One region of the Streptomyces sp. NBC_01506 genome, then DNA from elsewhere that is predicted to be linked to it. Evidence: riboswitches for the same ligand, from Rfam matches in the RefSeq annotation. Region 1 holds a riboswitch; each other region holds the start of a gene.

Region 1 (7,376 bases):
CACTGCGAAAGGTGCCGGACCTCGGTGAACGCCTCGAAAACCAGCTCCCGCGGGGCGTCGATGGCCCGGGAGAGCACGATCTCCCGGTCGGCCGTCGACGGCTCAGCCCGTTCAGCCGGCTCAGCCCGCATTTCTCGCCTTGCCTCTGCCATTGGTCATTCCTCCTGCTTTGCCTGCTTGAGGTCCTGTACGTAGGTGTCCAGCCGGTCGAAACTCTCGGTCCAGAACTGCTCGAACCCGCCGACCCACTCATGGACCGGTCGCAGCCCGCGCGCGTCCAGGCCGTACAGGCGCTGCTTGCCCGCCTCGCGGACCCGCACCAGCCCCACCTCCCGGAGCACCCGCAGGTGCTTGGACGCACCCGGCTGGCTCATCCCAAGCTCCCGGGCCACGTCGGTCACCGGCCGCTCACCCGCTCGCAGCAGCGCCAGGATGTCCCGGCGCTGCGGCTCGGCTATCGCGTTGAACGCGTCCGACGTCGTCGCTGCTCGTGCCATGACCCCAATCATATTCCCATATGGGCATACGTCAAGCCGGTGCTTCGTGCTTCACGGCATGATGCCGACGTGGACGTAAGCGGGGACGGTATGAGCGACGGAGTGCTGGGCTGGCGCCGCGGCGGCGGTGTCGGGCTCGGGGACTGGCTGCGTGGCACCGCGCGGCGCTTCGAAGTGGTGGCGGGCGACGCGTACCAGCTCCAGACCGCCGGACCGCGGATCGACGTCGGCGGGGCGGGGAACGGGAATCCGTACCGGCAGGACATCGACAACGCGTACGCCAACTCTCTTACGGAGGTGGCCTCCTGGCTCCAGGGCAACGACGTCGACGCGGTGACCTGCGTGCTGGGCGCGTACGACTCCTGGTCGTTACGGGCCGAGGCGGACCGGCGCCCGGACATCGACTGGATGAAGGTCGTCATGCCGCCCGCCACGGCCTGGCCCCTGCCCGCGCACCCGCGCGACACCCACGAGGCGCACCACCTGCTCACCACCCTCGCCGCGCTGCTCGACCTGGAGCCGCCGGACCCCGACCCCGACCCCGACCCCTCCGTACCGACGCCGTTTCCCCGGCCGGTCACCGTCCAGGGAACGATCGACGCGTCGCGCTACTGGGTCACCGTCGAAGGGGTGGGCGACCAGCGGCTCCATCTGCTGGGCGAGACTCCCCACCTGGTGGGGCGGCTGGCCAACGTCCTGCTCGCACCACGGGAGCCCACCGTGCTGCCGCTGCGCTCGCTCGGTGATCTGGTCCACCTGGGCGAGGCGCTGGCGGTGGACCTCGGGTACGTACGGAGGAGTGATCGCCCCGCCGTACCCGACCCGGATCCGCCCCTCCCGGCCGGCGCCCGCGTCACCGTGTACGAACCGGCGGGCCGGGTACCGGCGTTCAGCGTCGAGGCGGGGGAGCTGCGCGCCGAAGCCGACCACTCGGCGCTCCCGCTGTACGAACGGATCGCACTGCTGCTGTGCCCGCAGCTCTACATACCCGGCGAGGCGGCGGAACTGGCCGGGTGGCTAAGGCAGTTGGAGTCGGGCGTGTTCGGCCGGGCCGGTATCTGGACGGTGAGCGGCGGGCGGGACTGGCGGCCACCACGGCACCGCGGACTCGCCATGGTGGTGCGGGCGTTGAGCGAACAGCACGTCGCCGGCCGGGCGTTCGTGACCCGCGCGTCGGCCGACTCGCTCACGGTGCGCGGCCTGACGCTGCGCGACGAGCCGGTGGAGCTGACGGGGCGGACAAGGCCGCAGGGCAGCACACGCCCCAGCACGCGCCGCGGCACGGACCGCTGAGCGGGCCCGTACGCGGCGGGGCGGGCCCGGTTGCGTACGGTCGTCGCATGCAGAACCCGCCCCCCGCCGACGCCGCCCCCGAACTCTTCACCTGGGAGTTCGCCACCGACCCCTACCCCGCCTACGCCTGGCTGCGCGAGCACGCGCCCGTGCGCCGGACCAGGCTGCCCAGTGGGGTCGACGCGTGGCTCGTGACGCGGTACGCGGATGCCAAGCGCGCCCTCGCCGATCCCCGGCTGTCCAAGAACCCCGTGCACCACGCCGAGCAGGCGCACGCCAAGGGGAAGACGGGGATCCCGGGGGAGCGGGGCGCGGAGTTGATGACGCATCTGCTGAACATCGATCCGCCCGACCACACCCGTCTGCGGCGCCTGGTGTCGCAGGCGTTCACTCCCCGCCGGGTGGCCGAATTCGCGCCGCGCGTGCAGGAGTTGACGGACGGGCTGATCGACGCCTTCGCGGCGAAGGGGGAGGCCGACCTCATCCATGACTTCGCCTTCCCGCTCCCCATCTACGCGATCTGCGATCTGCTCGGCGTCCCGCGCGAGGACCAGGACGACTTCCGCGACTGGGCCGGGATGATGATCCGGCACGGCGGCGGGCCGCGTGGTGGGGTCGCGCGGTCCGTGAAGAAGATGCGCGCCTATCTCGCCGAACTCATCCACCGCAAAAGGGATGATCCCGGCGACGATCTGATCTCCGGTCTGATCCGGGCGAGCGACGACGGCGAGCACCTGACCGAGAACGAGGCCGCCGCGATGGCGTTCATCCTTCTCTTCGCGGGGTTCGAGACGACCGTGAATCTGGTCGGCAACGGGGTCTACGCCCTGCTCCGCAACCCCGATCAGCGCGAACGGCTTCAACGCTCCCTCGCCGAAGGCGAGAGCGGGCTGCTCGCGACCGGCGTCGAGGAACTGCTGCGCTACGACGGGCCGGTGGAGCTGGCCACCTGGCGTTACGCCACCGAGCCCGTCGAACTCGGCGGCCGGAGCGTCGAGGAGGGCGACCCCGTTCTCGTCGTACTCGCCGCCGCCGACCGTGATCCGCAACGGTTCGCCGACCCGGACCGGCTCGACCTGTCGCGGCGTGACAACAAACACCTCGGATACGGCCACGGCATCCACTACTGCCTCGGCGCACCCCTCGCCCGACTGGAGGGACAGACCGCGCTGCGCACCCTTCTGACCCGCCTGCCCGACCTGCGGCTCGCGGTCGATCCGGCCGATTTGCGGTGGCGTGGCGGGCTCATCATGCGTGGACTGCGCACGCTCCCGGTGCGGTTCACAGCGGTGCGTGACTGACGGATCGTCAACACTGTGACTTTCACGTGATCTCCGCTGTATCGACTTGTGACAGACGTTCGAGTACCGCTACGTTCACGACCGTCTCAGCAGTCACGTGTTCGGAGTCCGTGCTCAGGATCCGTATGCGTGATCGCGTGATTCACGTTTCAGCAGTCTCACGGAAGGCAATCGCATGCGCTCCGGGAACGGCCGGCACCGCCGGCCCCGTCAGGCCCCCGCCCTCGTCGTCGCCGCAGGGGTGACAGGCTCGGCGATCGCCATCCCGCTGCTCGGCGCGACCGGCGCCAGCGCCGCCGACTCCGCCACCTGGGACCGGGTCGCCGACTGCGAGAGCGGCGGCATGTGGAGCGCCGACCTCCGCAACGGCTACTACGGCGGACTCCAGATCTCCGAGGAGACCTGGGGCGACTTCGGCGGCCGGACGTACGCCCCCACCGCCGACCAGGCCAGCCGCAGCCAGCAGATAGCCGTCGCCGAGAAGATCCTCGCCGCACAGGGGCCGAGCGCGTGGCCGACCTGCGCGCTGATCGCCGGCCTCACGGCGGACGGCGGCACGGACACCGGTACGGGCAGCGATACGGCTCCGACCACCGAGCCCGAGCCCGAGCCGACCGAGACGGCCGTCCTGCCCCCCGCTCCCGAGACGACGCCCCCCGCCGGGCAGTTCGGCCGGGACTCGGCCTCCGGGACCGAGACGCCCGGCACGCAGGAGCCCAGCACGGAGCCGAGCGAGCCGAGCACGAAGCCGAGCGAGCCGACCACCGAGCCGACCACCGAGGCGGGCGCCGGCCAGGGCAAGCACCGCGGCGAGGCGGCACCCGAGCCGGGCGAGTCGGCCGACGCCTCGGACGGATCGACCGAAGCATCCGAAGGGCCCGAAGGGTCCGAAGGGTCCGAAGCGGGCGAGTCGGACAAGGCGGGCGAGGAGCGCGAAAGTGGCCGTCATGCCTCACGGGGTGACGGTTCGACGCGCGACGGCGACACCGCCGACGGCTCGTACACCGTCCGTTCCGGCGACAACCTGTGGGCCATCGCCGACGAGCACAAGGTGGACGGCGGCTGGCCCGCGCTCTACGAGGCGAACCGCGAGGCCGTGGGCCCTGACGCCGACCTCATCCTGCCGGGCCAGAACCTCGATCTGACCACGAATCAGGGGTAGTTAAGCGGGCTATGTCCGCATCTGCGTAAGTGAGACAAGCGTCTCTTCGCCCCAACTGGCGCGGTCTGCCCGGCAGCTCACCCCGAGCCCTTCCCGACCTGCGTAAACAGAGGTTTCCACGCGGCAGGATGGGCGAATCATCCCGGATGTTCCTTCTTTGAACATCCGGGATGTCTGTGTTTAACGTCTGAACCGCTCGCACCGCGGGCACCGTCGACCGTCACGCCGAATCCTGCCGTCGGTCGGGGGGAGTAGTCGTCGCGTCAAGCGCCGAAGGCAGGAGCGGGGGACCCAAAGGTAAGTGCCGGTCACCACGGCCGGCTCGGGGTGCAGCCGTGTGCAGGGGGACGTGAAGACGTCCCCGGGTCGCACGGCCGGGCAACTCACTTGGCCCGAACCCGACAGCTCACCTCGTAGGCGTCGGTGAGGAGATCTCGCATGCTGTTTTCCAGCAAGTCCGGCAAGGGCAAGCACCGCCGTCCGTCCAAGGCCGTCCGTTACGCCACGCTGGCCGGGGTCACCGGTGCCGCCGTCGCGGCCCCGCTGATCGGCGCCACCTCCGCCTCCGCCGCCACCACCGCCGAGTGGGACGCCGTCGCCCAGTGCGAGTCCGGCGGCAACTGGTCGATCAACACCAACAACGGTTACTTCGGCGGCCTCCAGTTCTCCGCCTCCACCTGGGCCGCGTACGGCGGCACCGCCTTCGCCTCCAGCGCCGACCAGGCGTCGAAGTCCCAGCAGATACAGATCGCCGAGAAGGTCCTCGCGGGCCAGGGCAAGGGCGCCTGGCCGAGCTGTGGCGTCGGCCTGTCCAACGCCGCGAACGACGCCGGCTCCGCCGACGCCGCCCCCGCCCCGCAGCCCGCCGCCCCCAAGGAGCAGCCCGCCCCGCAGGAGCAGCCGGCCGCGCAGCAGTCCGAGCCGCGCGCCGCGCAGGAGCAGCCCGCCTCGCGTAGTGAGACGCGCGGTCCGGTCAAGAAGGGCGACGGCGAGTACAAGGTCAAGGCCGGCGACACCCTCTCCAAGATCGCCGAGGCCGAGAAGGTCGAAGGTGGCTGGAAGAAGCTGTTCGAGCTGAACAAGGACATCGTCGAGGACGCCGACGAGATCTTCCCGGGTCAGCAGCTCCACCTGAGCTGACCCTTCCGCCCCACGGACAGGCCCTGCCCCGGGCCCGGCGCGCCTCACTCCCCCCGGACGCGCCGGACCGGGGCCAGGGCCTGTCGGGGGCCGGGCCCCGTCGCCGTATAGGCCCGTCCGCAGGACATTCGTGGCGCACCGCGCATTCCCGACTCTTTTCGTCCCAGGGGGCGGGCGGCGGCCGACCCTCGACCGGGAGCCGGTTAGGCTCATGCCGCAGGGCCAATGAGGCCACGCACCAACGCGTCACATCCCAGAAGGAGATGCTCGTGCCGTCCATCGACGTCGTCGTAGCCCGGGAAATCCTTGACTCCCGAGGCAACCCAACGGTCGAGGTCGAGGTCGGCCTCGACGACGGCAGCACCGGCCGTGCTGCTGTCCCCTCCGGTGCCTCCACCGGCGCGTTCGAGGCCCTCGAACTCCGCGACGGTGACCAGAACCGCTACCAGGGCAAGGGTGTCGAGAAGGCCGTCCTGGCCGTCATCGAGCAGATCGGCCCGGAGCTCGTCGGCTACGACGCGACCGAGCAGCGCCTGATCGACCAGGCGATGTTCGACCTGGACGCCACGCCCGACAAGTCCTCGCTCGGCGCCAACGCCATCCTCGGTGTCTCGCTGGCCGTGGCGCACGCCGCGTCCGAGGCCTCGGACCTGCCGCTGTTCCGCTACCTCGGCGGCCCGAACGCGCACCTGCTGCCCGTTCCGATGATGAACATCCTCAACGGCGGGTCGCACGCCGACTCCAACGTGGACATCCAGGAGTTCATGATCGCGCCGATCGGCGCCGAGTCGTTCTCCGAAGCCCTGCGCTGGGGCGCCGAGGTCTACCACACGCTGAAGAAGGTCCTGAAGGAGAAGGGGCTCTCCACCGGCCTCGGCGACGAGGGCGGCTTCGCGCCGAACCTGGACTCCAACCGCGCCGCGCTCGACCTGATCCTCGTGGCCGTCAAGGAAGCCGGCTACGTCCCGGGCAAGGACATCGCGCTCGCGCTCGACGTGGCGGCCTCCGAGTTCTACAAGGACGGCTCCTACGAGTTCGAGGGCAAGTCCCGCTCGGCCGCCGAGATGACCGAGTACTACGAGGAGCTTGTCGCCTCGTACCCGCTGGTCTCCATCGAGGACCCGCTGTTCGAGGACGACTGGGCCGGCTGGAAGGTCCTCAACGACAAGCTGGGCACCAAGGTCCAGATCGTCGGCGACGACCTCTTCGTCACCAACCCCGAGCGCCTGGCCCGTGGCATCGAGGAGGGCTCGGCCAACGCCCTGCTCGTCAAGGTCAACCAGATCGGTTCGCTGACCGAGACCCTGGACGCCGTCGAACTGGCGCAGCGCAGCGGCTTCAAGTGCATGATGTCGCACCGCTCCGGCGAGACCGAGGACGTCACGATCGCCGACCTGGCCGTCGCCACCAACTGCGGCCAGATCAAGACCGGCGCCCCGGCCCGCTCCGAGCGCGTCGCCAAGTACAACCAGCTCCTGCGCATCGAGGAGATCCTGGACGACGCGGCCGTGTACGCGGGCCGCAGCGCGTTCCCCCGCTTCAAGGACTGACCGCGGCGACCACCGCGCCCGTCCTACGGCCGTCCCCGGCCACGGTCCCGTACCGTGTCCGGGGACGTACGCGCGTACAGAGGCAGTACGGCGGTTCAGAGGTACGAGGGGTCCGCCGGGCCTCCAGGGAGGCGGGACCATGGCCGCGAACCGGGACCGGTTCTCCACCGCGACCAAGATCAGGATTCTCGGCGAGCAGACCGCCGCCCGCGTCTACCGCTCGCAGACCCGCAGACAGGCCCGCCGCTCCCGGCTCACCGGCCGCGCCGCGTTCCTCGTGCTCGTCGTGTGCTCCCTGATCGTGGCGCTCGCCTACCCGATGCGGCAGTACGTGTCGCAGCGCGGCGACATCGCCGAGCAGGAGCGGCTGACGCAGGAGGCCGGACAGCGGGTCGAGGAGCTGCGCGACGAGAAGGCCCGGCTCCAGGACGAC
Region 2 (7,376 bases), 2.5 Mb from region 1:
AGCCGCTTCGGCTTGGAGTCGCCGAAGTCGATCGTCGCCTGCGCGTCGGCGCCCGACCCCGTCACCGTGACGACCGTGCCGAGCCCGAACTGGTCGTGCGTGACCCGGTCCCCCACCGCGAGCGAGATGACCGGCTTCTCGGTCGCGCGCCGCGTGGCGAAGCCGGCGGGGCCCGACCGTGAGCGGGACGTGGACAGCGAGGACGTGATCCCCGACGTCGGTCCCGCCGGAGCCGCCATCGGGCCGGTGCGCTTCCAGTGCAGATGCTCGCCCGGGATCTCCTCCAGGAAGCGCGACGGCGGATTGTACGAGGGCTGGCCCCAGGCGCTGCGCATCGAGGACCGGGTCAGATACAGCCGCTCGCGGGCGCGCGTGATGCCGACATACGCCAGCCTGCGCTCCTCCTCCAGCTCCTTCGCCTGGCCGAGCGCGCGCATGTGCGGGAAGACGCCGTCCTCCATGCCCGTCAGGAAGACGACGGGGAATTCGAGCCCCTTCGCCGTGTGCAGCGTCATGAGTGTGATGACGCCGGAGCCGTCCTCGTCCTCGTCGGGGATCTGGTCGGAGTCGGCGACGAGCGCGACGCGCTCCAGGAACTCGGCGAGTGTGCCGGACGGGGCCGCTGCGACCGCGTCCGCGTCAGCGTCAGCCGTCGCCTCATCGGAGTCGGCACCCGCCGCACCCGCACCCGCTGCGCCCTCCGCACCTGCGCCCTCTGCACCCGCGTCCACACCCGCGTCCGCGTCCGTGGTCGCTGTCGCGTCCGCCCCCGCCGCCTGGGCCCGCTCCTGCTCGAACTCCAGCGCCACGGCGGCCAGTTCCTGCAAGTTCTCGATCCGCGTCTCGTCCTGCGGGTCGGTCGACGCCTGCAACTCGGCCAGATAGCCGGTCCGTTCGAGCACGGCCTCCAGGACCGTCGCCGGTCCGGCGCCGGACTCCACGACCGTACGCAGCTCCTCCATCAGCGTGTTGAAGCGCTTCACGGCGTTGGACGAGCGGGCCGCCATGCCGTACGCCTCGTCCACCCGGCGCAGCGCCTGCGCGAACGAGATCTTCTCCCGTACCGAGAGCGCGTCGATCATCGCCTCCGCGCGGTCGCCGATACCGCGCTTGGGCACGTTCAGGATCCGGCGCAGCGGGACGCTGTCCTCCGGGTTGGCGAGGACGCGCAGATAGGCCAGCACGTCGCGGACCTCCTTGCGTTCGTAGAAGCGCACACCGCCGACGACCTTGTAGGGCAGGCCGACGCGGATGAAGATCTCCTCGAAGACACGCGACTGCGCGTTCGTCCGGTAGAAGACCGCGACATCGCCCGCCTTGGCCTCCGACGCGTCCGTCATACGGTCGATCTCGTCGGCGACGAACTGCGCCTCGTCGTGCTCGGTGTCGGCCACGTACCCGGTGATCTGGGCGCCCGCTCCCGCGTTCGTCCACAGATTCTTGGGCCGCCGGCTCTCGTTGCGCTCGATGACCGCGTTGGCCGCGCTGAGGATCGTCTGTGTGGAGCGGTAGTTCTGCTCCAGCAGGATCGTCGTCGCGTCCGGGTAATCCTCCTCGAACTGGAGGATGTTACGGATCGTGGCGCCCCGGAACGCGTAGATGGACTGGTCGGCGTCACCGACGACGCACAGCTCGGCCGGGTCGTGTCCCTCGCCCGAGGGGCCGACCAGCTCACGCACCAGGGTGTACTGCGCGTGGTTGGTGTCCTGATACTCGTCCACCAGGACGTGGCGGAACCGGCGGCGGTAGTGCTCGGCGACGTCCCCGAACGCCTGGAGCAGATGGACCGTCGTCATGATGATGTCGTCGAAGTCCAGCGCGTTGGCCTCGCGCAGCCGCGCCTGGTACATCCGGTACGCCTCGGCCAGCGTCTTCTCGAAGGGGTCCGTGGCCTGACCGGCGAAGGTCTCCTCGTCGATCAGCTCGTTCTTGAGATTCGAGATCTTGGCGCTGAACGCCTTCGGGGGGTGGCGCTTGGGGTCGAGGTCGAGATCACGGCAGACCAGGGCCATGAGCCGCTTGGAGTCGGCGGCGTCGTAGATGGAGAACGACGACGTGAAACCGAGCCGCTTCGACTCGCGGCGCAGGATCCGCACACAGGCGCTGTGGAACGTCATGACCCACATGGCGTTGGCGCGCGGTCCGACCAACTGCTCGACGCGCTCCTTCATCTCGCCGGCGGCCTTGTTGGTGAACGTGATGGCCAGTATTTCGCCGGGATGCACGCTGCGGGTCCCCAGCAGATACGCGATCCGGTGCGTCAGCACCCGGGTCTTGCCCGAGCCCGCGCCGGCCACGATGAGCAGCGGCGATCCGGTGTGTACGACGGCGGCGCGCTGCTCGTCGTTCAGCCCCTCGAGCAGCGCCGCCGGGTCCACGACCGTGCGCGGGGCACCGTCGCGGTGATACGGATCCCTGGGCGGGGGCACGTCGAACTTCCCTCCGAAGAGATCGTCGGGCACCTGTTCCGGAACGGTGTCCTCGGGCGGCGGCGGGGGCTCCTCGGCCGAGGGCTGGAGGTCCGCCAGGAAGCTGTCGTCAAAAAGGCTGCTCATCGCTTCCTGAGTCTAGGGTGCCGCACTGACAGCCCGCCGCCGCATGGCGCCACACGGCCTCGCGGGGCCGCCGACGAGCGTTTACGCGAAAGGTCACGAAAATGTATCGGGCATATCGGAATCGAACCTTCACAGGGGCACCACAGGTTGGCTAGCGTGCTCGCCGAGGCGGTCCGTACTCCACCGGCGATCAGCGCCGGGCGGGCGGCCTGCGCCGAATCCGGGCTTCCCGAAGGGGGGTTCGGAACCGGGGACCCACCATGTTCGACCGGGGTGAATCGGGCCGCGTTCCTGGCCCGTAGGGCAGCCTTCCGTTCCGCCCGAACCCGACAGCTAACCCGGTAGGCGGTCCACGGAAGGAGATGTCGACCTTGGCGTCGCATCGCAAATCGCGCAGTCGGACCGGCATGCGCGCGAACACTCCGGCTGTCGGCTTCACGACGGCCGCCCTCGCCTCCGTCACGCTGCTGTCGACGCAGAGCGCCACCGCCGCGCCGGCCGAGCCCAAGCCCTCGGTGGAAGAGGTGCAGAAGAAGGTCGACGACCTGTACCGGCAGGCCGGTACGGCGACGCAGCAGTACAACAAGGCGAAGGAAGCGACCGACACCCAGCGCAAGTCGGTCGAGCGGGTCCTGGACGACGTCGCCAAGAGCGCCGACAAGGTGAACGAGGCGCGGCGCGCCCTCGGTACGTATGCGGCGGCGCAGTACCGCGCGGGCGCGGTCGGTCCCACGGCCGCCCTGATGTTCGCCGACAGCCCGGAGTCGTACTTCGAGCAGACCCAGTTGATGAGCCGGCTGACCGACCGCCAGCAGGAGGCCGTCGAGGACTTCCAGAAGGAGCAGCGGTCCGCGGCCCAGCAGCGCGCGAAGGCGACCAAGAGCCTGGAAACGCTGACCGAGTCGCAGACCTCCCTCAAGGAGGGCAAGCAGAAAGTCCAGAACAAGCTCGCCGCGGCGCGCTCGCTGCTGTCGGAGCTGACGGCCGAGGAGAAGGCGCGGCTCGCCGAGCTGGAGCGGAAGAAGGAGCAGGAGGCGCGCCGCAAGGCCGAGGCGAAGGCCAAGGAGGAGGCGGCGGAGCGCAAGCGGCAGGAGGAGGCGCGGCAGGAGGAGGCGCCCGCCACCGGCGGCACGGACACCGGGACGGACACCGGCGCGGACACCGGGACCGGCTCGGGGGCCACGGACGGTACGTACGCGGCCAAGGCCGAGAAGGTCCTCGCGTTCGCCCGCGCCCAGATAGGCAAGCCGTACGTGTGGGGCGCCACCGGCCCCGACTCGTACGACTGCTCGGGGCTGACGGCCGCCGCCTGGAAGGCGGCGGGCGTCCAACTGCCGCGTACGACCTGGGACCAGGTGAAGGTCGGCACGCGCGTCGCCACGGCGGATCTGCTCCCCGGCGATCTGGTGTTCTTCTACGACGACATCAGCCACGTCGGCATCTACAAGGGCGACGGCAAGATGATCCACGCGCCGAAGCCGGGTGCGAACGTCCGTGAGGAGTCGATCTACTACATGCCGATCTACGGCAGCGTGCGCCCGGCCTGAGCCCTGGCTCCCGGGGGCTGCCCACGGGGTCTCACGGGCCCCTCTCACCGCCTGTGCGATCATGCGAAAAAGTGCCCTGGGGAGGGGCCGTCGCGGTGGTCTCGAACACCGCGGTGGTGAGAGAGGGAGTCCGGCATGAACGCGGGTGGGGATCAAGACGGTTCGTCCGTGTCCGACGACGAGTGGGAGCGATTCCTGCGGGAGTCGGCGGAGGGCGTGCCCGACGCGCCCAAGGAGGCGTCGGCGCGGGCCCGGATCGTGACGCGGCGGCTGCGGGAGGAGCCCGCGCCACCGGAGGGATGGCGTACGCACCAGCCGCCCCGGCGGCCGAGGCGGCTGAAGGGCCGGTACGTCGTCGGGCTGCTGGCCGCTGTCGCGCTGCTGGCCGTGGCGCTGGATCCGGGACGCGTCACCGGGTGGTTCGAGGACGACGGCGGGGCCGGGGGGCCGCTCGCCGCGGAGTCGGAGCGCCCGGACCAGCCACCGCCCATGGAGCCGGCCGGGCTGCCCACGCTGGACGAACCGTTCAAGGGGTCGCCCGCGGAGCGCTGGGACAGCGGGACGGCCGGGATCACGGTGCCCGTGGCCAAGGCGACCGGGTGGATGAGCGAGGCGCAGGTGAAGGACGCGCTCGACAGCAGCCGTGACTTCCTCGCCGCGTCCAGTCTGGATCCGGCGGTGCTGCGGGGCGGGCAGCCGGCGGAGGCGATCGCGCTGATCAATCCTCATCAGAAGGACGTCCAGGACTTTCTGGCGACCGCGTTCCGCGCGCCGAGCGAGGAGAACGACCCGCTGCTGCTGTTCAGCCGGTTCGACAAGGAGCACACCCGTGTCGTCGGGGACGTCGTCAAGACACGGGGGCGGATCAGCTACCAGGAGGGCGAGCGCGGTGCCCTCCAGGTGAGCGCCGATGTCACGTATGTCTACCCGGTCACGCGGGCGGCGGCGGACAGCGGCGGCGACGACGAGGTCGCGCGCGTGATCGTGCGCCGCGAGACGGTGCTGAACTGGGACGATCCCGCCAAGGTGATCACCGAGCGGGGGTCCTTCTCCCTCGTTTCGTACAAGGTCCATATGACCAACGGCGGCTGCGGCGACCCCACCGGCTACCTCGTCCCCGAATACGGAGCCGAGCAGGCCGCCGACGCGGATGGGCCCGCGATCGACCCCTACGACCGCAGCGGGCCGGTGACCGAGGGGACGGCGGGCGCGGACGGGGAGTGCGGGGCGGCGACGCGGTCGTAGGCGGACACGCCCCTGGCGTCCTCTCCCTTATGGGCTCTACGGGCCGTCCGGGCCGTCCGGGCCGTCGAGGAACCAGACGTCGACGGGTTCCATCTCGTCCTGTTCGGCGCCCCCGACGGTGACCAGGGCGCGGCCGTCCGGGGTGAAGGCGGCGAGGCTCGGCTTGGACGACAGCCGCCGCACCCGGCCGTCGCCGAAGAGGATGTCGCCGTCGTCCGACGACATGAACGCGAGCGGTCCGTTCGCGGTCCACGCCGCCCGCGCGGTGTAGACCGACATTCCCCGAGAGTGGTCATGGGAAAAATCTAGCCGCGCCCACTGACAGTCCGGCCGGTCCGGGGCCCGCGTACCACCGTTCCCCCGCCCGTGTGCCGGTGTCGTCGGATCGGTCAGGTTCTGTCCGGAAGTGTCGAATCCGGTGGGATCCCGGCGGCCACAATCCGTCGCCGATCTACCGGCCTCGGGCAATACCGGCCATGCCAGCGCGCGTCCGTGACCCGCGCGCCTAGCGTCCTGTCCCGTAAGGGCCATCCGGGCCTGCGTGGAACGAAGGATGTGGACGCCCCCGTGGCAGCGCACCGCCGACCCCGATCCAAGTACCGCCCGTTCAGCGGCCCCTACGGCCGTACGGCGGCCACGCTCGCCCTCGCGGGAGCCGCGACGGCCACCGGTCTCGAAGGCTCCGCACACGCCGAGCCGCAGCTCACGCCGGCGCAGGTGAAGGCCAAGGTCGACAAGCTCTACCACGAGGCGGAGGCCGCCACCGAGAAGTACAACGGGGCGAAGGAGAAGGCGGACGACGCGCGCTCCTCGCTGGACCGACTGCGCGACGAGGCCACCCGGCGTACGGAACAGCTCAACGTCTCGCGCGACGCGCTCGGCTCGATCGCCACCGCGCAGTACCGCGCGGGCGGCCTCGACCCCGCCGTACAACTCGCCCTCAGCTCCGACCCCGACGAGTATCTGCGCGGTTCGGCGCTCGCCGAACGGGCCGGCTTCCAGCAGGCCCAGGCCGTCAGCAGGATGCGCGCGCAGCTCGGCGACATCGGCCGCCTCCGTACGAAGGCGGACGGAAAACTCGCCGACCTGAAGCAGCGTCAGGCGGAGCTGGCCACACACAAGTCCACCGTCAACAAGAAGCTCGAGGACGCCCGGAAGCTGCTCGACCGGCTCACCGCCGCCGAGCGCGCGCGGTACGCCGGGACGGCCGGGACCAACGGGACCGCCGACGCCGCTACGGCGACCGTGGCCGCGCCCAACGCCCGTGCCGCCGCCGCGGTCGCGTACGCGCGCGGGGCGATCGGCAAGCCGTACGTGTGGGGCGCGACCGGGCCCGACGGGTTCGACTGCTCCGGACTCACCCAGGCCGCCTGGCGCGCCGGCGGAGTGGACCTCCCCCGCACCACGTACACCCAGATCAACGCGGGCCAACGGGTCACCCGCGCCCAGCTCGCGCCAGGCGACCTGGTGTTCTTCTACTCGGGTATCTCGCATGTCGGGCTCTACGTCGGCGGCGGGCAGATGATCCACGCCCCTCGGCCCGACGCCGTGGTGCGGATGGCCCCGATCGACCAGATGCCGTTCGCGGGCGCGGCCCGCCCCGCGTAACGCCCCGCGTAACGCCCCGGAGCCCCCGGCGCCCACCCGGCCCAAGCCCGGATGCCGTGCCATGCCCGTCGCACGACGATGACGCCATGAGACACGGACGGGCCTTCGCGACCGCGCTCGCTGTCGGCTCGCTGCTCGTCCTCGCCCCGGTCGGCGTCACCCCCAAGGGCTGCGGCGACCTCACCGGCGGCCGGCTCTGTGTCGAGGGCCCGGTGGGCGGCAAGGGGGCTTTCACCACGCGTTACGTACGCCACGGCGCCGGCCGCGCCAAGGGCCCCGGCCTCCCCGTCCAGCTCGGCTACCAGCGCAAGGACGCGCGGATCACCGCGTTCCCCGGCTGGTTCGGCACCCTCCGTACCAAGGACGGCTCGGCCGCGCTGACCGGCACGCTCGACACGGCACGCGGCGAGTGCGTCCGGGG
Region 3 (7,376 bases), 4.7 Mb from region 1:
GCCCGGACGGCGTCGAGCTGCTGTTCGTACACACCCTGCTGACCAGCCCGACCGCCGAGCTGTGCCTGCCGGGCGGGGGCCACCGCCGGTGACTCGCTATCAGCTTCGAACGGACCAGAGAGGTCATCACCGTGTCTGACAACCCTGTGGACGCCACCGCCGAGCGCGAGCCGTCCTCCGACGCCCCCGCCGACGCCCCCGCCGACGCGCCCGCGCCCGCCGACGAGGCCCCCGCTCCCGCTCCCGCCAAGTCCGTGATGGACGAGGAGAGCAACTTCCCGCGCGGACTCGCCGTCCGGCTGTTCGCCTACCTCGTCGCCGGTCATGTCGTGGCCGGGTTCCTCTATCTGCTCTTCGAGGCGGGCGCGAAATGACGACAGGCCGCGTTCGCCGCTGATCGCCGGACGGACCTATTCGACGAGGCGCTTCCGCAGCCGCTCGCGTGTCTCGTCCGTCAGTCCCAGGCCGTCCGTGAGATAGCGGTCGACGCTGCCCCACGTCTCCTCCATCGTCGTGAAGGCCGTCTCGAGATATTCGGCGCGCGCGTCGAACAGCGGCGCCAGCAGCTCCATCACCTCCGGCGAAGTCCCGCCGGGCGTCGGATCGCTGCGGCGTACCTGATACCTGCGGTGCGGATCGTTCGACTTCAGATAGTCCGCCTCGATCGCCTCCCGCTCCACGCCCACGGCGAGCAGCGACACCGCGATGGAGAGCCCGGCCCTGTCCTTGCCCGCCGCGCAGTGCATCAGCGCGGGCAGGCTTTCCTCGGCCAGGGCGTGCAGCACACGCCGGTGCTCGGCGGTGCGGTCCAGAATGATCGAACGGTACGAAGCGGACATCCGGGCCACGCCCTTGCCGTCGGCGAGGATCGACCGGAGCTGGTCGAGATCGCCGTCGCGGACCATCTTCCAGAACTCCGTCCCGTCGGCCGGGTCGGTGAGCGGAATGTTCACATTGCGTACGCCGGCCAGCTCCACGTCCAGGCCGTCGAGCTTCTGGTCGGCCGCGTTGCGGAAGTCGAAGATCGTGTGCAGACCCAGCGACGTAAGGAACGCCCTGTCCTCGGCCGTGGCGTGCGCGAGGTGCCCGCTGCGGAAGAGCCGGCCGTACCGGACGCGCCGCCCATCGGCGGTCGGCAGACCGCCCACGTCGCGGAAGTTGCGTACACCGGCCAGTTCGGGCTCGGTCGACGGGACCGGCTGCGGCACCTCGTGCGTCACGTGAACTCCTCCGCGTCTGCGGTCGGCGCTCGTCGCCGACGCTGTCGCGCTCCGACTTTACGACATCCATTCCCGCTGAAATCAGTTCACGGATAGGGCTTCTGTCCGTATTGAGTGATTCCTTATAACGTGCCCCGTTCACAGGGGAGATGGGGGCAGATCGTCATCGACTGGTGAGCCAGATCATATCCGTGACGGTGTGTGGCGGCGCCCGGAAGGGGAATTGGGGCGGCGCCCGGAATTCGAAGATCCGTAATCCACACAGGGTGACCGCTCTTGGAGAACGATATCCAGGAGCGGATCACCGGGGGAATACGACGGCTTGTACGGGTCGGCCCACCCGGCTTACGGTCACCGCAATCCGAGCGGATCGCCGAATCCTGCCGCCGCTCGGAATCCGCATCCACCAGCAATCATCCACGTGTGGCAGGAGCGGGGGACCCAGGTAAGTCGCCGATCCGGCACACCGGACCGGCTTGGGGTGAAGTCGCGCCACGGCGCGACCGGGCATCTCCAGCCCGAACCCGACAGCTCACCTCGTAGGCGCCGGAGAGGAATTCGCCATGCCCGCAATGGGTAAGCACCGTCGTCCGAGGACCAACTCGATCGCGCGCGGAATCGTCGCCGCCGGAGCGGGTGGCGCCGCCCTCGCGCTTCCGCTCATCGGTGCCACCGGCGCGCACGCCGCCGAGCAGACCGCGGCGCCGTCCGTGGCGCCGGAGCGCGTCGTGTCCGCCGCGCACACCGCTTCCGCCGCCTCCGCCACGCAGACGGCCCAGCAGGCCGCCACCGCCAAGACCGTGAAGACGTACTCGGTCACCGCGGGCGACTACCTCGCCAAGATCGCCGAGACGCAGAAGGTCAGCGGCGGCTGGGAGAAGCTGTACGAGGACAACCGCGAGGCCGTCGGTGACGACCCGTCGCTGATCCACCCGGGCCTGAAGCTCACCATCAACGCGCAGAGCAAGGCGTCCTCCGAGGGCAAGGCCGAGGCCACCCCGAAGAAGCCGGCCCCCGCGAAGCCCGCCCCGGCCGAGCCCGCCCCGAAGGCGGACACCACCGCGGCGAACGAGCCCGCGGCGCAGAGCAGCGGCTCCGGCTACACCGCCCCCGTCGACTCCTCCACCTCGACCCCGTACCACCAGGCCGGCGGAAGCTGGTCCAGCGGCTACCACACGGGCGTGGACTTCTCGGCGGCGTCGGGCACCACCGTAAAGGCGGTCGGTCCCGGCACCGTCGTCTCGGCCGGCTGGTCCGGGTCGTACGGCAACGAGGTCGTCATCAAGCACGACGACGGCAAGTACTCGCAGTACGCCCACCTTTCCTCGCTCACCGTCTCGGCGGGCCAGAGTGTCGGCGGCGGCGACCAGATCGGTCTCTCCGGTTCCACCGGCAACTCCACCGGTCCGCACCTGCACTTCGAGATCCGCACCGGCCCGAGTTACGGCTCCGACATCGACCCGCTGGCGTATCTGCGCGAGCACGGCGTTTCCGTCTGAGCCGTTCGGCCTTCAGCCGTTCGACCTCTCCAGGAATGGCCGTTGGCCGGCACCCCGAGTGCCGGCCGACGGCCATTGTCTTATTCCGGCTTGAACGAATTTTGACCGGTGGTGTTTCTCACCGGCGTCAACCCCTCCTTACGGTCGCGTAAGTCACATACGCGGGTGAAAGATGTTCTGCTGTGGCTGACGATTCGAGCGATTCGAGAAGAGAGACCAGAAGCGCTTTCGGGTCGTACGCCGCCCTCGGTGACAGTTTCACCGAGGGCGTCGGCGATCCGGGACCGGGCGGAGTCTATGTCGGCTGGGCGGACCGGCTCGCCGTACTGCTCGCCGACCTCGCCGACCGGACATCCGACGCTCCGGCCGTCGACGACCCCGACCACGCGTCGTTCCGGTACGCCAATCTCGCCGTACGGGGACGGCTGCTCGACCAGATCGTGGCCGAGCAGATCCCGCGCGCCAAGGAACTCGCCCCGGATCTGGTGACGTTCTGCGCCGGCGGCAACGACATCATCCGGCCCGGCAGCGATCCCGACGACGTCGCCGAACGTTTCGAACGGGCGCTGGCGGACCTGACGAGCGTGGTCGGCACCGTCATGGTCCCGACCGGTTTCGACACGCGCGGTGTGCCGGTGCTGCGTCATCTGCGCGGAAAAATAGCCACGTTCACCGCACACGTCCGCTCCATCGCCGACCGCTACGACTGCCCGGTCCTGGACCTGTGGTCGCTCAGGTCCGTCCAGGACCGCCGCGCCTGGGACGGCGACCGGCTGCATCTGTCACCCGAGGGCCACACCCGCGTGGCGCTGCGCGCGGCCCAGGTCCTCGGCCTCGACGTCCCCGCCGACCCGGACCAGCCGTGGCCGCCGCTGCCTCCGCGCGGCACGCTGGAGGTGCGCCGCGACGACATGCAGTGGGCGCGCGAATATCTGGTCCCCTGGATCGGCCGCAGGCTGCGCGGCGAGTCCTCGGGCGACCACACGGTCGCCAAACGCCCGGACCTGCTGCCCCTGATACGGCACTGAGGACGGGTCACCGGGTCACCGGGTCACCGGGTCACTGGCGCAACGCGGCCGGTATCCGTTCCAGGACGCCACCCGCGAACACGTCGTACAGCGGCAGCGTCTCCAGGTGGACATAGCCGATGTGGCAGTCGCAGACCGCGAGCGGGCACGAACGGGGTCCGAGCGCCGTGCGGTACGAGCCGTCGTAGAGGTTGCCCAGCTCGGCGGGGACGAAGTGGCAGCGGCGGACCGTGCCTTCGCCGTCCACCGAGATCACCGACTCGCCCGTCCGGCACGGCAGGCCGGCCGAGCGGTGGGGGTGGCGGCTGTACGGGAACAGGGGGTCGACCGACGTCCAGTCGGCGGCCTCCGGGTCCGAATAGGTGCGGCCCTCCGCCGCGTTGACCCACAGATAGACATGTTCCGGGAGGTCGGCACGGAGCCGGCGGGCCTGGTCCAGATGGTCGGGGAGACCGACGATGCCGACGCTGAAGCGGATGCCCGCGGCGCCCAGCTCGTGGCACTTGGCGAGGAAACGGTCGTACGGCGTCTGGCCCGGGTGGTAGGTGCACCACAGGGCCAGCTTGGCCGGGTCGGCGGCTTTCAGCCAGTCCGTGCGGCAGCTCAGGTTCGTCTGGATGGCGACCCGTGCGACATGCGGGAGATGGGAGAGGTCGGTGAGCGCCCGCCGGTACCAGGAGCGGGTCAGACCTTCGCCCCACGGGGTGAACAGGACCGACAGCCGGTCGTCCGTCCGCTCGGCGGCCCAGTCCGTGAAGCGCGTCAACGCGGCGCGGTCCGCGCGCAGTTGGTCCGGGCTGTCGCGGCGCTTGGCGAACGGGCAGTAGGGGCAGTCGTAGTCGCAGGAGGCCAGTGGGCCCCGGTAGAGGATCGTCAGGTCCATGTCCGCCTCACTTCGCTTCGTACGACGCCATCGCCGCCCGGACGGCGGGGGAGAACAGCGCCGGGCCCAGCGCGTCCGAGTGGGCGAGCCCTTCGGGCGAGAGCCGCAGCAGGCCGGGCGCGGCGTCCGCGTCGAGCCAGCCGAGGGCGGCGAAGCGGTCCAGCTCGGCGGGGAAGTCGTCGTCGGGGCCACTGCCGAACCGCTCGCGGTAGCCGTCCACCGCCATGCCGACAGCCTGGAGCAGCGACTGGAGCAGATGGCGCCGGCGCGCCTCGTCGCTGTCGACCGCGCGGCCCACCTCCGCGCGGGAGAAGTCCTCGGTGAGCGTGTAGGCGTCGATGATCGAGCGGATCTCGCGCATCCCGACCGCGTAGTCGAAGGAGTAGTGCAGATCCGAGGTGTACGACCGCGCGCCGCAGCCGAGGCCGATCATGCCGTCCGTCTGGCACGCGTAGTCGTCCGCGCCCTCGCGCGGCGCGCCGGGGAGACGGAACATCCGCATCGACACCTGCTCGTAGCCCTGCGCGAGGAGATGGTCCCGGCCTTGCCGGTACAACTGGAGCCGCTGGGCGTCCCAGTCGGCCTCACTGGGATGCGCGCGCCGGCCGAGCGGGGTCAGCGGCCGGGCGTACAGCGGGTAGAGATACAGCTCCTCGGGCCGCCAGGCGAGCGCCGCGTCGAGCGAGAGCCGCCAGGAACGGGGCGTCTGGCCGTCGATGCCGTAGATGAGGTCGATGTTGAGGACCGGGATCCGCGCGTCCCGGATCCGGCCGAGGGCCGCCTCGACGTCGGAGCGGCGCTGCGGGCGCACGGCCGCCTTCGCCTCCTCCTCCACGAAGCTCTGCACACCGATGCTCAGGCGCGTGGCCCCCCGGTCGGCGAGCACCGACAGCCGGTCGGCCGTGGCGGTCGACGGCGACGTCTCGACGGAGAGGGGGACGGCCCGCAGATCAGCGCCCATCCGCTTCTCGGCGATGTCGCACAGCCGCTCCAGCTCGCCGGCGGTGAGGAAGGTGGGGGTGCCGCCGCCGAAGGCCGCCGCCGCGAAGCGCACCGCGTCGTCGCCGTTCCCGTTCCCGTCCCCGCCCCCGTTTCCGTTTCCGTGGAGCGCGTCGGCCACGGCGGTCGCCTGCCGGTCCAGCGCGTCCAGATAACGGGTCGTCAGCTCGTCGGGCGCGCCGATCCGGGTGAAGAGATTGCAGAAGCCGCAGCGCACCTCGCAGAACGGTATGTGCAGATAGAGCGAGAGCGCGTCCTTGCGTTCACCGGCCCACAGAGTGCTCAGGGCGGGGCGGTCGGCGAGCGGACGGTATGCCGTCTTGTGCGGGTAGGCGTAGACGTAACTCTCGTACGGGCGCGGCGTGTTGGTCATCGAAGTGCCCCTTGCTCCAGGAAGAAATGGGCGTACGGCACGGTCCAGACGGACTCGTGGCCGAGGCGATGGCCCGTCCAGCCGTCGTCGCCGTAGGCCGTGCCGTGGTCGGAACAGACGATCGTGAAGCAGCGGCGCCGGCTGCTCGCCGCGGCGAAAAGCCGGCCGATGTGCCGGTCGACGTACTCGAGCGCGGCGGCGTGCGTCTCCCGCGAGTCCCCCGCCGCGCGGGTGGCGCCGGGCAGATGGAACCAGTTCGGCTGGTGCAGCGACGGCACATTGACGAAGAGGAACAGCCGCTGACCGGCGGGCAGTTCGGCCACGACCCGCTCCGCGCACGCCACCTGCGACTCGAACGACGTCGGCGACGCGACGCCGAACTCCGGTGCCCAGTGGCTCTCCTGGAACATGCCCGGCAGTACGGAACCGAGCGCGCCGCGCTTGTTGAAGAAGCCGACACCCCCGACACACACCGTGCGGTACCCGGCGTCCGCGAGAGCGGACACAAGATCGGGCGCGTCGAAGACGAACGTCCTGTCGGCCGTGGACTCGCTGCCGTCGAACCGCGCGGCGAACAGCCGTGGATGCGGCCCCGGCGCGGCGGGCGTCGGCAGGAACCCGGCGAACATCGCCTGGTGCGACGCGTAGGTGAAGCTGCCGGGAGCGTGCCGCTTCTCCCAGCGCCCGTCCGGCAGATGACGTGCGAGATTCGGCAGTCGGCCCGCTTCGGCCAGCTCGGCCGCCACGTCGAAACGCAGTGTGTCGAGGGTGATCAGCAGCAGGTCGTCGTGCCCGACGACACGGCCCATGTCGGGCAGCTCCGCCGCATTTCGGATCTCAGACATGGGCCGTGTGCTCCTGCCCCGTGCCGTCGATCCGCGCGGCCGGCCGTCCGCCGCCCGCCCGCAGGGCAGCGAGCTGCGCCCCGTACGTGTCCAGGGCCTCCGCACCGCTTCCGGGCAGTCCCGTGAGACCGGGCAGCAGATCGCCGAAGGCGTTGACCTCGCCCACGGCGAAGCGGCGCCAGCCGGTCGCGGGCAGCAGGTCCACCCCCACGCAGTGCGTGCCGGGGAAGCACGCGGCGGCCCGCTCGCAGATCTCCAGCGCGGCGGCCCAACTCCGGCCGCCGCCCGCCGCTTCGGTCGCGGCCCGCGCCGCGTTCAGATCGCCGCGCGCCCCGCCGAGATGCAGATTGGTCATGGGCGACGAGCTGGTCCGTACGACGGCGTGCGTCGCCCGGCCCGCGACGACCACCACCCGCAGATCGGCCGCCCTGCCGTGCTGGGACGCCTTCGGCAGCCACCGCTCGACATGCAGCCCGTCCGGGGCCAGCGTGTCCACGATCGCCGCCACCTCGTGCTCGGTGGTCAGCCG
Region 4 (7,376 bases), 900 kb from region 1:
GCGCTGTCGCGCGGCGGACGTACGGCCCTTCGGCGGCCCGCACGGTCGGCGAGTACGAGGCGTTCGCGACCTCCCTGGCGTTCCTGCGCCACCGCGCGGGACGCGGCACGGCCGGCCCGGACTATGTGGAGCGCGAGCAGGAGCTGCTTCACCACCTGTGGCAGCGCCGGGAGATGGCGTCGCCCGCGCTGGCGTATGCGGCGCGGGCGACGGGGCGGGTGTGGACGCCGCCGCCGTACATCGACTACGGCGGCTACAACCCGTACAAAACCTAGGGCGTGAGGCCCTTGCCGCGCAGCCAGCTCAGCGGGTCGATCCCGCTGCCGCCCGCGGTGTGCACCTCAAGGTGCAGATGCGGACCGGTGACGTTGCCGGTGGCTCCCACGCGTCCGACGGTCTCGCCGGTGGTGACCTTCTGGCCGGTGCTGACCGTCATCGAGGACAGGTGGGCGTACCAGATCTCCGTACCGTCCTCGAGCTCCAGCACCACGCGGTAGCCGTACGACCCCGACCAGCCGGCCGACTTGACGGTCCCGCTGTGGACGGCCTTGGTGGGCGTGCCCGTGGGGGCCGCGAAGTCCAGGCCGGTGTGCTGGCCGGAGGACCACATGGAGCCGGCCTGGCCGTAGGTCGAGGTGAGCGTGTACGAGGAGGTGGGGAGCGAGAAGCTGGCGGCCAGCTTCTCCAGGCGCTCCTTCTCGGCCTTGGCCTCCGCCGCCTCCTTGGCCTTGCGCTTCTCCTCGGCGGCCTTCTCCTCGGCCTCGGTCTGCTGCTTCTTGGCGTCGGCCGCGGCCTTCTCGGCGGCTGCCGCCTCGGCGCTCGCCTTCTGGGCGGCGTCGGCCTCGGCCTGCTGCTGCTCGGCCTGCTGGAGGATGCGGGCGCGCAGCGCCTCGCCGGAGTCGGTGGTGCCCTGCTGGGCGTCCGCGGCGGTGAGGCCCGCCGTGGTGAGCGGGGCGGGCGCCGCCTCTTCGCTCATCTTGTCGCCGTCGGACATGAAAGACCCGACGCCGGGAAGGGACTTGGCGTCGGGAAGATTGTCCGAGATCGCGTCGGGAAGTGATATCGAGACCGCGGGCTTGTCCTGGGCGGAGGCGATGCCTCCCGCGCCGACCGCGGCGATGACACCCACTCCGAGGACCGTGGAGCTGCGGGCGAGAGCGTTGCGCTGTTTGGCGACACGGTGCTTGCCGCGTACGGGACGGATGGAGTCCGCGGTGGGATTCCACTCCTCCCAGTCCCTGTTCGCCTCGCCGTCGGTGAGATCGGAGCCGGCGAACCGGCTTCCGGGGCCGAAACGGGCCGGGGCGGAGGTCTCGGGGGCAGGACTGTTGGACGCCACTGGGGCGCTCTCCTTTCCTTCCTTCTCGCCTACCGGGTTAGCTGACGGGTTCGGAGCAGGAAGGTCTCCTACGAGCGTTCCTTGGCCGCACGAGGCAGCAAGAGACGCCCGATTCACCCCAATTGGTGGTTCCCCGGTTTCCTTGCGGAATTCGGCGCGTGCGCACGGTGCCGTCTCTTTCGACGGCTGGGACAACCGCGCTGCGTTATCGAACGTTAATAGACGACCGGGGCTTATTCCAAGCTGTTCCGGGTGATCGTTAGCGATGACGGCCGGGACCAACCGGGGCACAAGCGGGTGTAATCGGGCGAGTTGATCGACTCTCGGGCCGTGTGCGATCACACACTCGAACTGACGGTGCGTCAAATGTTATGCGGAGGGGTGCGCCTCAACTACGCAGCGTGCCGGGCGAGATGACGTCACGGCACGACCCGCATCGTCCTGCGCCGTTCCGGCTGCCTCGCGGTGGGCCGGCTGACGGCCAGCAGCGCCATGTCGTCCGTCCTGCGGCCACCGGTGTGCCGCCGTACGTCCCCGACGATCGCCTCCAGCAGCTCGTCGGGGCCGGGGAAGATCCGTCCCGCCAGCCGTTCGCGCGGGTTGTAGAAGACACCCGCCGCGTTGCGCGCCTCGGTGAGCCCGTCCGTGTAGAGCAGCAGCGTCGATCCGGAGCTGTACGGCACCTCGTCCGCCCGGTCCGGCCACGCCCCCAGCTCGCCCATCCCCAGCGGCAGCGTCGGGTCGGACGGGGCCAGCACCGTCAGCCCGCCGTCGGCGGCGAGCATCAGCGGCTCCGGGTGCCCGCGGTTGACCACCCGCACCATGCCCTCGACATGCGGGATCTCCGCCAGTACGGCGGTGGTGAAGCCCTCGAACAGATCGATCCCGTTGCGCCGTGTGCCTTCGCGCGCCAGCGCCCGCTCCAGCCGCTGCGCGACCCCTTCGAGTGAACTCTCCTGCTCGGCGGCCTCGCGGAAGGCACCGATGACGACGGCCACGGTCTCGACGGCCCCCATGCCCTTGCCGCGTACGTCACCGACCACCAGCCGTACCCCGTACGCCGTGTCCTGGACGGCGAACAGGTCACCGCCGATGAACGCGCCCTCCTCCGCCGCCTCGTAGCGCGCGGCGACATGCAGCCCGCCGATGCGTGGCTCGGGCGTGGGCAGGACGGCGCGCTGGGCCGCCTCGGCGATGACCCGCGCCGAGGCGAGGCGTTCGCCGCTGCGGCGAACGACACCGTTGATGGCCAGCGCGAGGGCGGAGACCGTGAAGACGGTCAGCGAATCGGTGACCGTCGAGACCTGGGACGCCGAGTTGTAGAGGTGGAGTCCGACCGTGGCGGCGGTCGACAGGATGGCGATGACGAGGGTGCCCGCGAAGGAGAAGAACGGGGCGGCGACCAGCGGTGCCGCCGCGAAGAGCGGGGCGGAGGTGAAGGCGGTCGGGGTCGCCTCGTCCAGGATGATCGCCATCACGATGATCAGGCCGGGCAGGATCTGCACGACCGGATGCGGTGAGCGGGCGGCGTGCCGGCCGCGCCGCCCGGACGGACGGGGGGCGCCGGGGCCGAAGCCGGGTGGATGCTTGTCCGCGGAGCGCGAACCGTTCTCCGTGAGGTCGTCCGGGAGCAGGTCCGCCTCGCGGAAGCCGGCGTCGGCGCGCCGGAAGCCGCGCCGGACCCCGCGGTCGACGCTGTCCTTGAGGTTGCGGAGCCTGGCCCCGGCGGCCAGGCGGGAGCGGACGGCTTTACCGGCGGAACGGTTGTCGCCCGCTCGTCCGCTTCCGCCACCCGCCGTCCCGTCGTCTCCGCTGCCTCTCTGGTGCCCCACCAGTGGCCTCCTGCCCGGTCCGTCGACGGCTGCGGACGGTACCCGCACCCTTCCCAGGCTGGCCCCTTCCGCGCCGGGCGGCTACCCGCCGTCGACCGACTGGGCTATCCGCCCCACTGTCCGCCCCACTGTCGGCCGCACTGTCGGCCGCGCCGCCGAGCGGATTTCCCGGCCCGCCGTACGAGGCGCCGTCAGTCGGTGAGGTGGCGCTCGGCGTACACCTTCATCGCGTCCCGTACGAGGACGGCCGCGCCCTGCTCGTACTTGTCGTAGTTCCGCCCGAAGCGCGCGTCGTCCACGTACATCGCGGTGACATTGATGACGTACGACCTGCCGGGGCTCGTCGTGGCCGCCGACAGCCAGTCGCAGTGCCGGGCGGCGACGGCCTGCGCCCCGTCGCTGTCGGCGGCAAGACCGTCCTTCTTGGCCTGCCCCCAGTCGCGGGCGATGTCCTCGTGCCGGCCCATGAACTCCCGGCGCTCGCCCTCGCTCAGCGACCGCCACCAGCGGTCGCTCTTCTCGTACGCGTCGCGGCCCCACCGCTCGGTCACCTCCTGCTCGTACCGCGTGTGATCGAAGCCGTCGAGAATTTCCTCGGCCATCAGCTCTTCTCCCTTCTCGGTCTTGTGGAGAGTGGTCCGCACCGAGGCGATGAGACGGCCCACCCGCGCGCGCTCCTGTTCGAGCAGCGCGAGGTGGGTGCGCAGGGCGGCGGCCGTGTCCTGTTGGCCGTCGAGGATCCCGGCGATCGCGGGCAGACCGAGACCCAGCTCACGCAGCAGCAGAATCCGCTGCAACCGCACCAGGGCGTCCTGGTCGTAGTAGCGGTAACCGTTGCCGCCGACCCGGCTCGGGGTCAGCAGTCCCAGCTCGCCGTAGTGCCTGAGCGTGCGGCTCGTCGTGCCGGCCTTCTTCGCGATGTCCTGGATCGACCACTCCATGCTGGAAACGGTAAATCTTGACGTTACGTAAAGGTCAAGCGTGTAGGCCCGCACGCGCGCACGACGAAGGCCCGGATCCACTGGATCCGGGCCTTCGTCTTCTGCCAGTAGCGGGGACAGGATTTGAACCTGCGACCTCTGGGTTATGAGCCCAGCGAGCTACCGAGCTGCTCCACCCCGCGCCGTTGAATGCAACATTACGCCATCCGGACCAAGATCATCTCCATTTACCGCCGGAGACTCGTCCAGGGCCCTCGATCGGCCTAAGCGGCCTCCACCACATCCGCGTGGACCGCCGCCGCCCACTCGACCAGGAGCCGCTGATACTCCTCCTGCTCGGCGGGAGACAGCGCCCTGCCCGCCCGCGCCCACAGGGCACGGATCTCCGTGTTGACGACGGCGGCGGGACGGACGGAAGCACGGGCATCAGAGGAAGCTGACATGGAGTAAGGCTACGGCCCGCCACTGACAATCGGCAGAGCGTGTACCCCCACGGCCCCGTATGGCCACCGTCCGAAGCCCCTCAGCACCTACGCTTACACCGGTGATCGAAACCATCGTGTTCGACGTCGGCGAGACTCTCGTCCGCGACGACCGCTACTGGGCTTCCTGGGCCGATTGGCTCGGCATCCCCCGCCACACCATCTCCGCGCTGGCCGGCGCCGTCACCACCCAGGGCAGGGACAACGCCGACGCCCTGCGCCTCATCAAGCCGGGCATAGATGTCGGTGAGGCGTACCGGGCCAGAGAGGCCGCGGGCCGGGGCGAGCATCTGGACGAGTCCGACCTCTATCCCGACGTACGGCCCGCCCTGGCCGGTCTGCACCAGCTCGGCGTACGCGTCATCATCGCCGGCAACCAGACCGCCAAGGCCGGTGAGCTGCTGCGGGGCCTGGATCTGCCCGCCGATCTGGTCGTCACGTCCGGCGAGTGGGGTGTCGCCAAGCCCTCGGAGGAGTTCTTCGCCCGGGTCGTGGAGGCGGCGGACACCGCGCCGGAACGGATTCTGTACGTCGGCGACCACCCCATGCACGATCTGTTCCCCGCCCAGCGGGCCGGTCTGCGGGCGGCGCATCTGCGGCGGGGGCCCTGGGGCTATCTGTCGGCGGACGATCCCGACGTCGTCGCGGCGGCGGACTGGCGGATCGACGCGCTCACCCAGCTCACACCGATCGTGGCGGAGCGGCGGCAGTTGGCCTGAGCGGGCGGACGGCCTGAGGGCGGTTGACCTGAGGGCAGTTGGCCTGAGGGGCGGGCGGCGGCCGGGTCACTCGGAGCCGTACTCGTGCGGCTGCCCGCCCTGCCACTCCACCCAGGCGGGGTCGTCGAGCAGTTCCCACGCGTCGGGCAGCCCGGCGATCCGCAGGAATTCGATCAGATGGTCGTCGCTGTGGGCGAGTCCCATGATCCGGCCGCGGACGGTGACCCGCCGGCCGCCCGTCCCGGACGGCCGGTGCACGACGATCGGTGTGTCACTCATACGGTCAAGAGTGCGACTCCCGGAGCCCGAGCGCAGCCTCGGGGGCCGGTCTTTGCCCGGAGACCTCCGCGAAATGGACCGGTTACCGACTCTTCCACGTGCTTTGTCACCGCCCGGATGCGGGATACGACACACGCCGCGATGCTGGAGGTGAACCCACAAGGGAGGACGAGTCATGTCGATGCTCGACAAACTCAAGGGTCTGCTCAAGGGCCACGAGGACACCGTGCGAAAAGGTGTCGACAAGGCCGGTGACGCCGTGGACAAGAAGACCGGCAACAAGCACGAGAGCCAGGTCGACACGGCCCAGCAGAAGCTCAACGAACAGCTCGGCTCCCAGCAGCGGCCCACGCCGGGCGACGACCGCCCGCCACAGAGCTGATCCGAGGGGTCAGCCGCGTACGGCGACGGCGACGGCGACGCGCGAAGGCTCCGACCGGTCCCCTGCTCCGGTCGGAGCCTTCGCGTGTCGCGGACCGGCCGGCTGACCGGCTGACCGGCGGGCCGCGTCGGCTACGTACCGAAGATCTCGGCGTACTGCTCCGTGAAGTCCCCCACCGGCTCGATCGGCGTGATGATGTCGATCAGCACCCCGGAGGGGTCCGCCACGATGAAGTGCCGCTGCCCGAAGTCCTCGCTGCGCAGGGCGAGTACGGGGGCCAGCCCCTCCTCGTCGACGAGCCGCCGCCACTCCGCGTCCACGTCCACCACCTCGAAGTTGAGGAGCAGCCCCTGGACGGGCTTGCCGTAGCCCTCGGGCAGTGTCGGGTGGGTGGGGTCGAGGAGCGCCAGCTCGTACGGGACGGTGCCCGGCCGGCGCAGGCTTACGTACCAGTCGGCCGCGAACGTCGTCTCGAAGCCCAGAAGCCGGGTGTAGAAGTCGCGGGACTCCTGGAGCCGCGTGGTGGCGATCACGGGATAGAAGCTGGTCAGCTCCATGACGGATTCCTTTCGCATACCATCGGTACGCGAACGACGTTATTCGCATACCACTGGTATGTCAATCGGAGGGGACCGCCATGCCGCAGCAGCACGGAGCCAGGGCCCGGCAGCGGGAGCAGACCAGACAGACCCTGCTGCGCGAGGGCCGCAGGTACTTCGCGGAGGTCGGTTACGGGGCGGTGAGCCTCGCGGAGATCGTCACCGCCGCCGGGGTGACCAAGGGCGCGCTCTACCACCATTTCGACAGCAAGGCCGCTCTCTTCCGGGCCGTACTGGAAGACGTACAGGAAGAGGTGGGCCGGCGCGTCGCGGCGGCGGCCGACGCGCGGGACGGCTCCTGGGACCAACTGGTCGCGGGCTGCCAGGAGTTCATCACGGCGACGACCGCGCCGGACATTCAGCGGATCATGCTCATCGACGGGCCCGCCGTACTGGGCTGGACCGAGTGGCGGGCGATGGACGAGGAGTCGTCGGCCCGTCATCTGACGGAGGCGCTGACCGCGCTCGTGGCCGAGGGCGTGATCGCCGCGCAGCCGGTGGCGCCGCTCGCGCATCTGCTGTCGGGCGCGATGAACGAGGCGGCGCTGTGGCTGGCGACCTCGGCCGACCCGGCGGATCTCACCGACACCAGGGCCGCGCTGGGGCGGCTGCTCGAAGCGCTGCGGACCGGCTGACGGACGACGGACGACAGCAGGCGTTGAGGCCGACCGCGGTCACCGCACCAGGTCGAGTACCGCCTTGGCGACGACGTCCGGTGCCTCCTCGGCCATGAAGTGACCGCAGGAGACGGTGGCGTGCCGCAGGTCCGGCGCCCAGGCGCGCCAGCGCGCGGCGGCGTCGAA

The links. A riboswitch is a leader RNA that binds a small molecule or an ion and turns the genes downstream of it on or off. The one in region 1 is predicted to bind cyclic di-AMP.
Positions count from the first base shown of each region.
Region 2: another riboswitch for cyclic di-AMP. It lies ahead of OG329_RS14845 (NlpC/P60 family protein); the one in region 1 lies ahead of OG329_RS26455 (transglycosylase family protein).
Region 3: another riboswitch for cyclic di-AMP. It lies ahead of OG329_RS04875 (peptidoglycan DD-metalloendopeptidase family protein); the one in region 1 lies ahead of OG329_RS26455 (transglycosylase family protein).
Region 4: another riboswitch for cyclic di-AMP. It lies ahead of OG329_RS22170 (M23 family metallopeptidase); the one in region 1 lies ahead of OG329_RS26455 (transglycosylase family protein).

Region 1 is NZ_CP109422.1:5,944,333-5,951,708, forward strand. Features, by position in the region: gene OG329_RS26430 (SRPBCC family protein) at 1-152, opposite strand, end outside; gene OG329_RS26435 (ArsR/SmtB family transcription factor) at 156-497, opposite strand; gene OG329_RS26440 (hypothetical protein) at 567-1,790, shown strand; gene OG329_RS26445 (cytochrome P450) at 1,838-3,091, shown strand; gene OG329_RS26450 (transglycosylase family protein) at 3,267-4,253, shown strand; cyclic di-AMP (ydaO/yuaA leader) riboswitch at 4,512-4,688, shown strand; gene OG329_RS26455 (transglycosylase family protein) at 4,692-5,393, shown strand; gene eno (phosphopyruvate hydratase) at 5,657-6,943, shown strand; gene OG329_RS26465 (septum formation initiator family protein) at 7,083-7,376, shown strand, end outside.
Region 2 is NZ_CP109422.1:3,436,388-3,443,763, forward strand. Features, by position in the region: gene OG329_RS14840 (ATP-dependent DNA helicase) at 1-2,555, opposite strand, end outside; cyclic di-AMP (ydaO/yuaA leader) riboswitch at 2,758-2,919, shown strand; gene OG329_RS14845 (NlpC/P60 family protein) at 2,918-4,102, shown strand; gene OG329_RS14850 (hypothetical protein) at 4,238-5,347, shown strand; gene OG329_RS14855 (hypothetical protein) at 5,384-5,626, opposite strand; gene OG329_RS14860 (NlpC/P60 family protein) at 5,915-6,955, shown strand; gene OG329_RS14865 (hypothetical protein) at 7,042-7,376, shown strand, end outside.
Region 3 is NZ_CP109422.1:1,197,522-1,204,897, reverse strand. Features, by position in the region: gene OG329_RS04890 (helix-turn-helix domain-containing protein) at 1-92, shown strand, start outside; gene OG329_RS04885 (DUF6126 family protein) at 258-374, shown strand; gene OG329_RS04880 (tyrosine-protein phosphatase) at 411-1,208, opposite strand; cyclic di-AMP (ydaO/yuaA leader) riboswitch at 1,615-1,779, shown strand; gene OG329_RS04875 (peptidoglycan DD-metalloendopeptidase family protein) at 1,784-2,719, shown strand; gene OG329_RS04870 (SGNH/GDSL hydrolase family protein) at 2,902-3,747, shown strand; gene OG329_RS04865 (STM4011 family radical SAM protein) at 3,779-4,630, opposite strand; gene OG329_RS04860 (STM4012 family radical SAM protein) at 4,638-6,002, opposite strand; gene OG329_RS04855 (STM4013/SEN3800 family hydrolase) at 5,999-6,811, opposite strand; gene OG329_RS04850 (STM4014 family protein) at 6,840-7,376, opposite strand, start outside.
Region 4 is NZ_CP109422.1:5,041,573-5,048,948, reverse strand. Features, by position in the region: gene OG329_RS22175 (PrsW family intramembrane metalloprotease) at 1-275, shown strand, start outside; gene OG329_RS22170 (M23 family metallopeptidase) at 272-1,339, opposite strand; cyclic di-AMP (ydaO/yuaA leader) riboswitch at 1,351-1,506, opposite strand; gene OG329_RS22165 (PP2C family protein-serine/threonine phosphatase) at 1,759-2,844, opposite strand; gene OG329_RS22160 (MerR family transcriptional regulator) at 3,363-4,112, opposite strand; tRNA gene OG329_RS22155 (tRNA-Met) at 4,221-4,294, opposite strand; gene OG329_RS22150 (hypothetical protein) at 4,376-4,555, opposite strand; gene OG329_RS22145 (HAD family hydrolase) at 4,657-5,313, shown strand; gene OG329_RS22140 (hypothetical protein) at 5,380-5,592, opposite strand; gene OG329_RS22135 (antitoxin) at 5,768-5,974, shown strand; gene OG329_RS22130 (VOC family protein) at 6,106-6,531, opposite strand; gene OG329_RS22125 (TetR/AcrR family transcriptional regulator) at 6,612-7,208, shown strand; gene OG329_RS22120 (alpha/beta fold hydrolase) at 7,248-7,376, opposite strand, start outside.